2 regions of the Mesobacillus sp. genome follow, and region 2 is predicted to be linked to the other one. Evidence: riboswitches for the same ligand, from Rfam matches in the RefSeq annotation. Region 2 holds a riboswitch; the other holds the start of a gene.
What was found. Region 2 has a riboswitch for cyclic di-AMP ahead of AC3EBE_RS00030 (cation:dicarboxylate symporter family transporter). Riboswitches for the same ligand answer to the same signal wherever they lie in the genome.
Positions count from the first base shown of each region.

Region 1: linked by a shared signal. The riboswitch ahead of AC3EBE_RS02385 (TrkH family potassium uptake protein) and the one ahead of AC3EBE_RS00030 (cation:dicarboxylate symporter family transporter) in region 2 are both predicted to bind cyclic di-AMP.

Region 1 covers NZ_JBYNSB010000009.1:52,445-58,299, reverse strand. The annotation lists gene AC3EBE_RS02400 (chromate transporter) at 1-168, opposite strand, end outside; gene AC3EBE_RS02395 (chromate transporter) at 168-740, opposite strand; gene AC3EBE_RS02390 (potassium channel family protein) at 1,214-1,870, opposite strand; gene AC3EBE_RS02385 (TrkH family potassium uptake protein) at 1,883-3,223, opposite strand; cyclic di-AMP (ydaO/yuaA leader) riboswitch at 3,403-3,545, opposite strand; partial or broken gene AC3EBE_RS02380 (amino acid ABC transporter ATP-binding protein) at 3,847-4,575, opposite strand; gene AC3EBE_RS02375 (amino acid ABC transporter permease) at 4,604-5,269, opposite strand; gene AC3EBE_RS02370 (transporter substrate-binding domain-containing protein) at 5,307-5,855, opposite strand, start outside.
Region 2 covers NZ_JBYNSB010000001.1:515-6,369, forward strand. The annotation lists gene AC3EBE_RS00005 (NUDIX hydrolase) at 1-64, opposite strand, end outside; gene AC3EBE_RS00010 (DUF4257 domain-containing protein) at 332-661, shown strand; gene AC3EBE_RS00015 (undecaprenyl-diphosphatase) at 1,025-1,537, shown strand; gene AC3EBE_RS00020 (GNAT family N-acetyltransferase) at 1,534-2,073, opposite strand; gene AC3EBE_RS00025 (GNAT family N-acetyltransferase) at 2,306-2,830, opposite strand; cyclic di-AMP (ydaO/yuaA leader) riboswitch at 3,045-3,184, shown strand; gene AC3EBE_RS00030 (cation:dicarboxylate symporter family transporter) at 3,301-4,557, shown strand; gene AC3EBE_RS00035 (GNAT family N-acetyltransferase) at 4,621-5,067, opposite strand; gene AC3EBE_RS00040 (hypothetical protein) at 5,393-5,551, opposite strand; gene AC3EBE_RS00045 (hypothetical protein) at 5,653-5,838, opposite strand.

The DNA of each region.
Region 1 (5,855 bases), on a different contig from region 2:
TCCCGGCAATGCATTACCCATCGCGAGCACTTCGCTGAACTCATTGACCGTCATCCAGCCGTAGCGGTCGACGACCTCGTTCTCAATCAGCGGAATGGAAGCTGGGCCGCCGCCATAGCCGAGAATCCCAGGAATGAAAAATGCCAAAAATATTTTAAAATAAAGCATCACTTATCCCCTCCCGCATCTTTTTGCATGGAGGGAGATGGTCCCTTCATGAGCAAGGCACCGATTAACAGCACAAAAATCAGGATTGCTGGATGCAGGTGCAGAAACTGAAGCAGCAGCAGGCTGCCTCCGAGCGCAATAACAGTCCATTTCCATCCCAGCTTGGAGGTACCCGATTTTTTTATAAAGTCCCAGGTAAGGACAGCAAGCATTACAGCAACAACTGGCACGACAGCCTGGGCCATCCCGCTTACCCACGGCTCATCCTTGTAGGCATTAAGACCGGTCAGGAGGAGGATCATCAAGATGATTGTCGGTATGATTGTTGCTGCAAGCGCGGTTATCATCCCAAGAACTCCGCCCACCCGGAAGCCGATATAACCGGCCATTTTTGTGTTAATCGGACCTGGGAGGGCATTTCCCAATGCAAGGATATCGCTGAATTCATCTGAATCCATCCATTTATATTTCTCTACAACTTCCTTATGTACTAGTGGAATGGAGGACGGACCGCCCCCATAGCCGAGAATTCCGACCCGAAAAAAAGCCAAAAACAAATCAGCCTGTTTCATGCCCTTCACCTTCTTTTTGTAATCACTTTTCCATGCCAGTTTCTATTTATCTATCCCCTGATTGTACAAACAAGTAAAAAGTATCACAGCACATCAGCCGCGATAATTACATTTTACCTGTTAATGTTAAATACGGAAACCGAAATATTTCTCTTCCCCAGCTTTAGGCTAAGGTTATTTCCTGATCGTTTGCAGTTTATTAAAATACAGGGAGCCAATGGAGAGAATGGTGCAGATGCAATTGACACTGGTTGCTGAACAAAATTATCAGGCACCGGAAAAAAGGGGACCAATGATGCAGATTTGTGACCGAAAATTCCAGCCACCGGAAAAAGGCCATAAATAGAGCACATTAATGACCGAAAATTCCAATACTCGGAAAAATAGGGCTCAAATGAAGCAGCAGGTCATTAATCGCCACGCATCTTCCCCAAAAATAAGGCAGGCTGTACAAAACAGCCTGCCTAGCTAGATTATTTCACTTTTGAAAATCTGTTCAAATCTCCGTTTTCTCCGAGAACGATCAGGATGTCTTCGGCTCTTAATGTTTTTTCAGGGTCAGGGGAAATGTCTACCTTCGTACCTGTTTTTACTCCGATAACGGTGATATTGTATTTTGCACGGAGATTGATCTCGATCAGGTTTTTGCCTGCCATGCTCATTGGGAGTTTGATTTCTTCAATGCTGTAGTCATCTGAAAGCTCGATGAAGTTCAGTACGTTAGGTGAGGCCATCAGCTGATGTGCTACTCTTTCTCCCATATCTCTTTCCGGGAAGATGACTTTGTCTGCCCCGACCTTGAACAATACCTGTGCATGGTGCTTGTTGAGCGCTTTTGCGACGACATTGGCTACTCCCATTTCCTTGAGGATGAGAACTGTCAGGATACTTGCCTGGATGTCGTCGCCAATCGCAACGATAACTGTATCAAAGTTCCTGATTCCAACAGCCCTCAGCGTTTGCTCATCGGTTGAATCGCCGATTACTGCATGAGTGACGTGTTCCTTGTATTCCTCAATATATTGTTCTTTTTTATCGATTGCGAGTACATCGTTTCCTTCATTATAAAGGGAGGTCGCTACACTTGATCCAAAACGGCCCATCCCGATTACTGCGTATTGCTTTGCCATAAGTACATCCTCCTAGCCAATCATCACTTTCCCAGCCGGATAGCGGTAATGGTCTTCTTTTCTTTTTTTTGCTACTGCAAAAGCTAGTGTCATCGGACCAATCCGGCCTGCGAACATCGTAAAGGTAATCAAAATCTTCCCCATCGGTGACAGCTCAGGTGTCAATCCCATCGACAGGCCGACTGTTGCGAAGGCAGATACCGTCTCGAAGAAAAGCATCAGAAACTCTTTTCCCGGTTCTGTCACGGTCAACACCATTGTAACGGATATAACGAGAAAAAGTGCAATGAGTGTTACTGTCAAAGATTTATAAATAATGGTGTAGTCCATCCTTCTGCCAAAGAAGGTGACATCCTCCCTGCCACGGATCTGGGATTTTACCGCCCCCATCAGAATTGCGAATGTGGTTGTTTTGATCCCGCCGCCAGTCGAACCTGGGGAAGCGCCGATAAACATCAGAAAAATAATCAAGAATAATGTTGTTTGCGTTAAATCGCCAATATTTAATGTATTGGAGCCAGCAGTCCTTGGCGTAACTGCTTGATAAAGAGAACTCAAGAATTTCCCGGACATGGACAACGGTTTTAAAGTAGCCGGATTTTTGTATTCAAGCAAAAAGATCAGCACCGTCCCAATCAGCACCAGAATACCGGATACTGTAAGTACGATTTTAGAATGCAGTGAAATTCGTTTCGTGCTTTTGTATTCAAACAGCTCATTCATTACGATGAAGCCGATTCCGCCCAAACTGATCAGCGAGATAAGTGTAAAGTTAACCACCGGATCGTTCACGTACGCCGTCAGCCCGCGAAACTCTCCCATTAAGTCAAATCCTGCATTATTAAAATTGGAGACAGCATGGAAAAAGCCGAAGTAAATCGCTTTGCCGGCAGCCATATCATGGGCAAACCTCAGAGATAACAGGATGCCACCTGTAATCTCAATCAACGCTGTAAAAATAAGGATCCGTTTTACAAGCCGGACGACCCCTTCCACAGAGGTGTTATTCAATGATTCCTGGATGACCAGCCTCTCTTTTAAAGAGATTTTTTTTCCCAGGACGAAGGCCAGAAGTGTGGCAAAACTCATGAAACCAAGTCCGCCAATCTGGATCATCGAAAGGATGACTACCTCACCAAAAGTAGTGAAGGTATCTCCTGTATCAACAACTACCAGTCCGGTAACGCAGGTCGCTGAAGTGGCTGTAAACAACGCATCCATCCACGAGAGCCCTTTGCCATCTACAGTAGCAGCGGGAAGTGACAGCAGAATCGAGCCAAGCATTATGATGATCCCAAAACCCAGGACAAGCACCTTAGGAGGCTCAAGCTTTAAAAGCATTTTCCTGCGCATGTTGTTTCCCCTTCTTCCCTTAGTATGAGGAATTCTGTTCTTATTATTTCCTGCAGGAGCTTCTTGTTCAGCAAATGTAAATATCCGGATTATTTAAATCAGACAAAACAAAAAAGCCCTCAGAGGCTAACGGATATAGCCTTGTGGACTTTTGAACAGACTCGTCTCACAAGCTTCACCTTCCTCTTCTGCAACGCTTACGGAGTTAGCTGTCGGATTAGGGCTCAGAATAGCCCCGCCTTTAAAAAGGCTTCACCCCAAGTGGATCACCACCCACAATAGTTGGTTCCCCCGCTCCCATTGGATTCAGCGATTTAGAAATATGAAACTTATTCAATTGTCGCTATAGAATGAAATCTGAAACTGTTGTAATCATACTCCGGCGCACTTCTAGTTGTAAAGCATGAAAAGTAAGCTAAAAATGACTCTTTGAGCCCAAATTATACGAAAACATCCAGCATATCCTTGCTTATCTCACCGAATCACTGTTTTTCTTTGTTTTTTAAGGAGAATATCTAAACTTTGTTAGATCGGCTGAGGTTACTTAAAATTAGTATTTAAGATTTTGTCTGTTCAGCAAAAAAAGCAGCCCAGCTTTGCAACTGGACTGCCTGATAAAGCATTTATTTTAGAGCAGTAGTCTGGATAAATTCCTTCGTGCGCTCTTCCTTTGGATTAGTAAAGAATGCTTCTGGCTTTGCTTTTTCAACGATAATGCCTTCATCCATGTAGACGATCTAGTCGGCTACCTCACGGGCAAAGCCCATTTCGTGGGTTACGACCACCATCGTCATGCCTTCCTCAGCCAGTTCCTTCATGGTTGCCAGTACTTCTCCAACCAATTCCGGGTCCAATGCAGAAGTCGGTTCGTCAAACAGCATGATATCCGGCTTCATTGCCAGCGCGCGGGCAATCGCCACCCTTTGCTTTTGTCCGCCGGAAAGCTTGCTCGGATAGACATCCGCCTTGTCTTCAAGACCGACCTTCACAAGCAGTTCCTTTGCTTCTCTCACTGCAGCATCTTTAGAAACTTTTTTTACATGGACTGGTGCTTCAATGATATTTTCAAGTACAGTCATATGTGGAAAAAGATTAAAATGCTGGAATACCATCCCAACCTTTTGGCGGACTTCATTTATATCATGGGTTTCCTGGGAAACCTCCTTGCCCTCGAGAATGATTTTGCCGCTGTCCTTCTTCTCAAGGAAATTGATGCAGCGCAGCAATGTACTTTTACCAGAACCACTGGCACCAACAAGGCAGACTACGTCACTTTCTTTTACAGTAATATTGACATCTTTCAGGACATGCAGGTCTCCAAAGGACTTATTTAAATTTTCGATATGGATCATTTCTTTTGTATACACACAATTTCCCTCCTTACCTGTCACTTACGGCCAATCTCTTTTCAATCGCTCTCACTGCCAATGTCAAGATCGCGACAAGTACTAAATAGTAGAATGCTACGATTAATAGATAAGTCATTTCATCAAAGTTGTTCGACCCAAGTGTTGTTGCCACGTTGAACAATTCATTCATCGAGATGAAGGCTGCCAGTGAGGAGTCCTTCAGGCCGATGATAAATTGGTTGCCAAGCGGCGGCAGAGAACGCCTGAATGCCTGAGGCAAAATGATCCTTCTCATTGTCAGGGCCTTTGACATACCCAATGAACGTCCAGCTTCCATTTGCCCTTTATCGACAGATTGAATCGTACCACGGAAAATTTCAGCAATATAAGCACCATTATGGAAGGCCAGCGCCAATGCCGCAGCCCAGAAATCAGGAATCAGGAAAATCCCGCTGATCCCGAAATATAAAATGAAGATTTGGACGATTAATGGCGTACCCCTTACGAGATAAACATACGCATCGGAAATCCATTCGAGCGGTTTAATATTAGAAATTTTTAAGAGTGCAAAGAATAGACCTATCACGATCCCTACTAAAATTGATACAACGGTCAGCTGCAGTGTAAGCAGCATCGCATCGATAAACAGGTCACTGCTGTCTATGAATGTTTTAAAAAGATGTCCTATACTTGGCAAAGCTTTTACTTCCCTTCTCTATAAATTATCTATCTGTCTACTCTGGCTTCGTGGTGATATCCTCGCCAAAGTATTCCTCGCTGATTTTTGAAAGTGTGCCATCCTTGCGCAGCTTCTCAAGCGCTTCGTTAACCCGTTTTAAAAGCTGAGGGTTGTCCTTTGGCACAACGACAGCCTGCTCACTCCGTTCAATCAGCTGCCTTCCTTCAATCTGGAAGCCTTCCTTGGCAGCACTTTTCCCTGTGACGAAGTCGGTGATGACCGCGTCATGGCGGCCTGTGCTCAAGGCTTTCAATGCAGTGATATCACTGTCATACATCTTAATGTTTGGTGTATATCTGGAGGCTGTATCCGCATATGTTGAACCCTTTGCGACAGCAACTTCCTTTCCTTTTAAATCATCGACAGTCTTGATGCCGCTATCTGGCCTTACAAATATTTGCGGACCGGAATAGTAATATGGAGTTGAAAATAATACATGCTTGCTTCGCTGAGGGTTAATTGTGTGGCTGGCAACCGCGACATCAGCTCTCCCAGTCTTTACCCCTTCCACAATCCCCTTGAATTTCATCCTTTTTTGAACGGG
Region 2 (5,855 bases):
TTCTTTCAATAATGAGCCATTTACCCTCTTTGTATATGGCTCCCTCCACATTTATTATGTACATTTTAGTCTCCTTAACAATTATTTCTGATTTAAGAAAAATCCCCAAACAAGTATTCGCTTTAAGTCCATTGGCCTGTAACTTTTTTGGAAAGGGCTAAAAACAATCATTTATATAAAAGTTACACATAGTTTTTACTAATTTTAATATACTGAAAATTCGTTAAATTTACACATGCTATTCCACTATTATTACTTGTATAATAGTAATACACCAAGAGTTACCTAAGGTCGGCCCCAAAATAAATTGACTTTAGGAGTGTGAAAAAGAATGATGGAAAACATTATTTTCGCAATGTTGATTGGTGGATTCGTTGGATTGACGGGCCATGTCAGAAAAAGAGGCAAGATCGTCATGCCCCGAAAAACTAAAAAATTCATCTACCTTGGATTCTTTGAAGAAATCCTGACTGGTGGTTTAGCCGCAGCCCTTCTCGTTGTATCAGCAGAGGCCGACTCTTTGCTTCGGGTATTCTTGATGTCCATAATGGCTGGCTTTGGAGGCGATGCTCTATTAAGAGGACTTGAATTATTTAGAGTAACCAATACTAATCAAGGTGCGGAGGATCTTGGGAATGAGAAAACCAATACCTCAGCTTAAGAGAAAAAGAATGCTGCAACCTTTATCAAGCAGCTTCACAAATGCTTGATTTTTTTTTGAAGAAAATTCCCCTAACATCTAAACAACTTTCTCCAATCCCTCTCTTCTGCCATAAAAAAAGCAAGTTATGTTTTAAAGTAAATCCTGCTCTCCTGTATGCATGAATAGCTGATCGCTTTTTCCTTCCACAGATAATGAAATCTCTTTAATTTCATTTAAAGATAACAAAAAGTCCAGGGTTGTTTGAATCTAACCAAGATTTTCTATCTTCATATGTCTCACTTAATAAAATCCCCCCTTTTGATACATGTTTCATTGTGCCAGTGGGAAAATAACAGGAATGAAATTAAAGGAGCTGCCTTTATGGACCTCACAGTGTTCAAGCTGATCCAACGGTTGTCTGGCCGCATCAACACCGCGGATCAGTTCATGATTTTCATTTCAAATAGAATTCGGTATGTTTACATCTTCATTATCCTGCTGTTTTTACTTAACAAACATTTAAAAAAGAGAGTTGCTATTGAGACAGGAGGTTCTGTTTTGCTCTCATTCCTCCTGCATATGCTCATTAAATTATTTTATTATAAACCTCGACCATTTAAGAAAAGGCGTGTGGGAATACTGATTCCCTCAAAGATGGATTCTTCCTTCCCAAGCAAGCATACGATTCTTGCTTTTGCAGTTTCTGTATCGATATTGATGTTCAATCGGACATTAGGGAGTCTTATGCTTGGACTGTCTGCTGTCACAGGCTTCTCAAGAGTTTGGGTCGGTCACCATTATCCTTCTGATATTATCGGAAGTGCGATATTAGGTGCATTTTCCAGTATCATAATGCGGGTTATTTCCTTTATGAAATTCAGATATGATAACTAGTTTGATGATGCATACTCCATTAACCAGCTGTCCCTATATTCACCTTCATGCCATTCGTGACTGGGCAGCAGCTTTTTTATTTTAAATCCTGCTTTTTCATAACAAGCAATCGCCCGAACATTCCAGGTTTGCGGATCGACAACTATACGGTCCGCTCCATTTTCATTCATTAAATAATCAATGGCTGACTTCATCAATAGCTGACCAATACCCTTGTTCCAATAAGCAGGCTCCCCTATAAACTGGTCAGTACCGAATATGGCTTCTTGTTTGTCTAACCCAAACGCATTCCGGTTCTCCTGTTCTAATTCATAAAATTGCAGATAGCCAATTGGAATATCTTCAAAGACAACCATACACCTTTTTTCATGTGGATCTGGGCTGAAGAAAACCTCGATAACTTTCTTTAAATCAAAAACGTTATCTCTTCCCTCATAAAATTCAAGAATTGCGGGATCGGAAAGCCATTTAACCATTAACTCGGCATCATTTGGTTCCAGTTCCCTAACTTTTAACTTCCCATTTTGAAATAACAACGATACATCCCCCTTAAATTTTTCACTTTTTCAGTTCACAGAACATTTTTAATACAGTTTAAGGTTTGGATTAGTCTTTTTTGTGTGGTGATGACAGTTTTTCACCAGTAGGGACAATTTTTTTACTAGTTGAGATGATTTTTTCACCAGTAAGAACCCTTTTTTCACCAGTAAGGACTGTTTTTTCACCAGTAAGGACTGTTTTTTTACCAGTAAGCTTCTATCTCACATCTTATAGCTCAATCCAGAACCGTTTTACAACATTGCCATCTTCCTCTGTATAACTGATATCTTCAACTCCGCCATTTTTTATAATGGTCCGCTCTGAGGCGATGTTGACCGCATCACAAACAACTAGTACCCTATCGATTCCCATTGACCTGGTTTTCTCTAAGGCTAAGGATAATATTTGTGCGGCGTAGCCTTTATGGCGTTCAGACGGTCGGATACCATACCCAATATGACCGCCTGAATTTAAAAGTTTCTCGTTGAGCGCATGTCTTATGTTAACCGCGCCAAGGATTTTGTTTTTATCATTCACAAGCCAATAAGTCGAATCAGGAACCCAGCCTTCAGGAAGATTCTCACCCTTCTCGTTTTCCAGTAAGAAATCGACCATGGCTTGAAAATCGGATGGATTCTTGCTAATAACCCAGGGAACCATGTTCTCTCCGCTTTCTTTCCATTCCTGGTAAAAATCGAGGTATTCCTTTTCTAAATCTAGAGTAGGTCTTACTAAATCTAATTGTTTTTCCATAACTCAAACTCCTCTTTCATAGTAAAACCTCCTAGTTGTCTTTAGTCCTTTTATTAAGGCATTCTCTCCAATTATGGAGGATAGCAGGTGTATGAAAACCCCTTACAATTATCCAACGATCCCTCCACCCCAGCACTTAAAAGTCCAAACAACACTTTACTCTGGTAAAGAATTAACATTTACTTTTTTATGATATTGATATAATATTATCAAATATATTTTACCGCTTAATCTTTCATAAAGAACGGGGGAACCAACTGGCGGCATCCGCCTGGGGTGAATTCATGAAGAAGGGGATTTCGTTTCCAATTCCTAACCCGGCAGCTAACCTCGTAAGCGACAAAAAGGGAACAGAGGATCAAATCTCTCTACAGACACCCGAAGTGTCTTTTTTTTGCAGAGAAAAATCTTGTTTCCCTTGCCATTTGCTATTTCAGCTTAGAGATTTTACAGAAGGTGAGGAAATTTAATTGAAAAAAATCAGTCTGGCGGGCCAAATTTTTATCGGTCTCGTCCTCGGTATTATTGTAGGCGCGGTATTCTTTGGCAATCCTGCTGTGGCCTCTTATCTGCAGCCTATAGGAGATATTTTTCTCCGATTAATTAAGATGATCGTCGTGCCAATCGTTGTTGCTAGTATTATTGTTGCCGTTGCTGGTGTCGGAGACATTAAGCAATTAGGAAAAATTGGAGGCAAAACACTTCTTTACTTCGAAATAATCACGACCATTGCGATTATCGTCGGGATCATATCAGCAAACCTATTCCAGCCAGGCGCTGGCGTAAATATGAGCGAACTTGATAAAACAGATATTGGCAGTTATGTAGATACCGCTGAAACGCAGGAAACAAAATCAATGGTTACTACATTGGTAGAAATAGTTCCTACAAATCCAATTACAGCATTCGCTGAAGGAGACATGCTGGCAATCATATTCTTTTCTCTTGTTTTTGGTCTCGGAATATCGGCCATTGGCGAAAAAGGAAAACCGGTTATTGCTTTTTTCCAGGGAACCGCAGACGCAATGTTCTATGCAACTAACCAAATCATGAAGGTTGCACCTTTTGGTGTATTTGCACTCATTGGTGTAACAGTATCTAAATTCGGTCTTGAATCACTGATCCCGCTTGGTAAACTTGTCCTTACAGTATATGGAACGATGGCATTCTTCGTCATTGTTGTATTGGGATCAGTAGCCAAACTGGCCGGCTATAATATTTTCAAATTGATTGTGACTTTAAAGGATGAATTAATCCTTGCATTTTCAACAGCAAGTTCTGAAACCGTTCTGCCAAGAATCATGGATAAAATGGAGAAAGAAGGTGCGCCGAAGCACATCACTTCTTTCGTCATCCCCACAGGCTACTCCTTTAACCTGGATGGTTCTACACTTTACCAGGCATTAGCAGCGATCTTCATCGCACAAATGTACGGAATTGATATGAGCATCTCAGAACAAATATCCTTAATGCTTGTCTTAATGGTAACCTCTAAAGGCATTGCCGGGGTACCAGGAGTATCCTTTGTCGTTCTATTGGCGACTCTCGGTACGGCTGGATTGCCGGTAGAAGGCTTAGCATTTATCGCTGGCATTGACAGGATTCTAGACATGGGAAGAACTGCAGTCAATGTCGTGGGCAATTCCCTTGCAGCGATCGTTATTGCCAAATGGGAAGGCGTCTTTAAGCCTTCAGCCAAATCCAAAGTTTTAAACAAAGCATCCTAATCGATAACGATAGCCAGCGAGAGGTCACTCTGCTGGCTATTTATTATTTTGCTAATTTGCTAACTAAGACAGTTTATATTCCGCAAGCTGCTCACCCCATGGCGCCACTACTGTTTCAACAAATCCAGCTTTCTTATATGTATATCTGGCCCCTTCATTTTCAGGATGGTACCCAATCATGATAAGTGGGATGCCTGTGTCATTCTTCTGTTTGATGTCTTCCACTATAAGATTTATAGCTGCAATCCCAATTCCTTTACCTTGAAAATCCTGGTCGACCATCAGGCGATAGATCCAGTAATTTTGGTCATCCGGATCAATTCCATACATTGCGAAACCTGCCAATGTTCCTCCGTAATAAATACCTTTAGCCACAAAGTTTTCAAGGAACTGCACTTCAGCGATGGAATGCAAGTTGGAAGCCACAAATTGCTTCTGCTCCTCTTTTACTTTTAGGCCGATTGCATCCTCCCAATTTTCTTTGGTGATTGGCATGAGTGTGATTTTCATTCTATATCCCCTCTTCCTTATTCTTGCTATATCGAACTCAAAAGTGCGATTTACTTAACTTTTCTATTAGTAACAAGTGAGGGTATTTCGTATGATTCTTGAAGACACTATCGTTCTATCATTTCCTTTATTTAGATAGACTCTATTCTAATACTGTGTCGCTATTCTAGATGTTTGTAAAAGTCTGTTGATTTTCGTTCCAGGCGCTTCGCTTTCCTCGGAGCGTGCGGTGAGCCTCCTCGTCGCTTTCGCTCCTGCGGGGTCTCACCTGTCCCGCTACTTTCATTTCCTCTATGAAAGTTCATCAAGGATTTCCGATTCACAATTACTCAAGCGAATCGCTTGTTACGCTTTTTCCTGGTTTCAAATTGATGCCAGATTCGAGATAGGCCTTCAGGCATGTCACCAGTTCTGTCCAGCCCTGAATTTGCTGTCCATATCTGAGGACTCCCTCTTCGCTGCTATCCCATCCTGTCTCATGCACCTTTACAATCGTTCTTTCAGCGTGAGGCTAGAGTGTCATTTTTACCGTTGTTTCAGCACCGCTTGGACACCAGACGAATTCCACTTTCTGTTTTTCTGTCTTTAGAACTTAGATCGGCAATTCCACCCCGACATCATCCAGCTCCAAATCACTTCCCTTCCAGCTTCAAGCCGGCTGCTGCCGCTTGAAATGAAGCAATAGCTCATATGACTATGGTCAACAATTGCTTTAAATACTGCATCACACTTGCTGGAAATAATATTTTCAATGTTCACAAATAGTATCATTTTTAATTCACACCTAT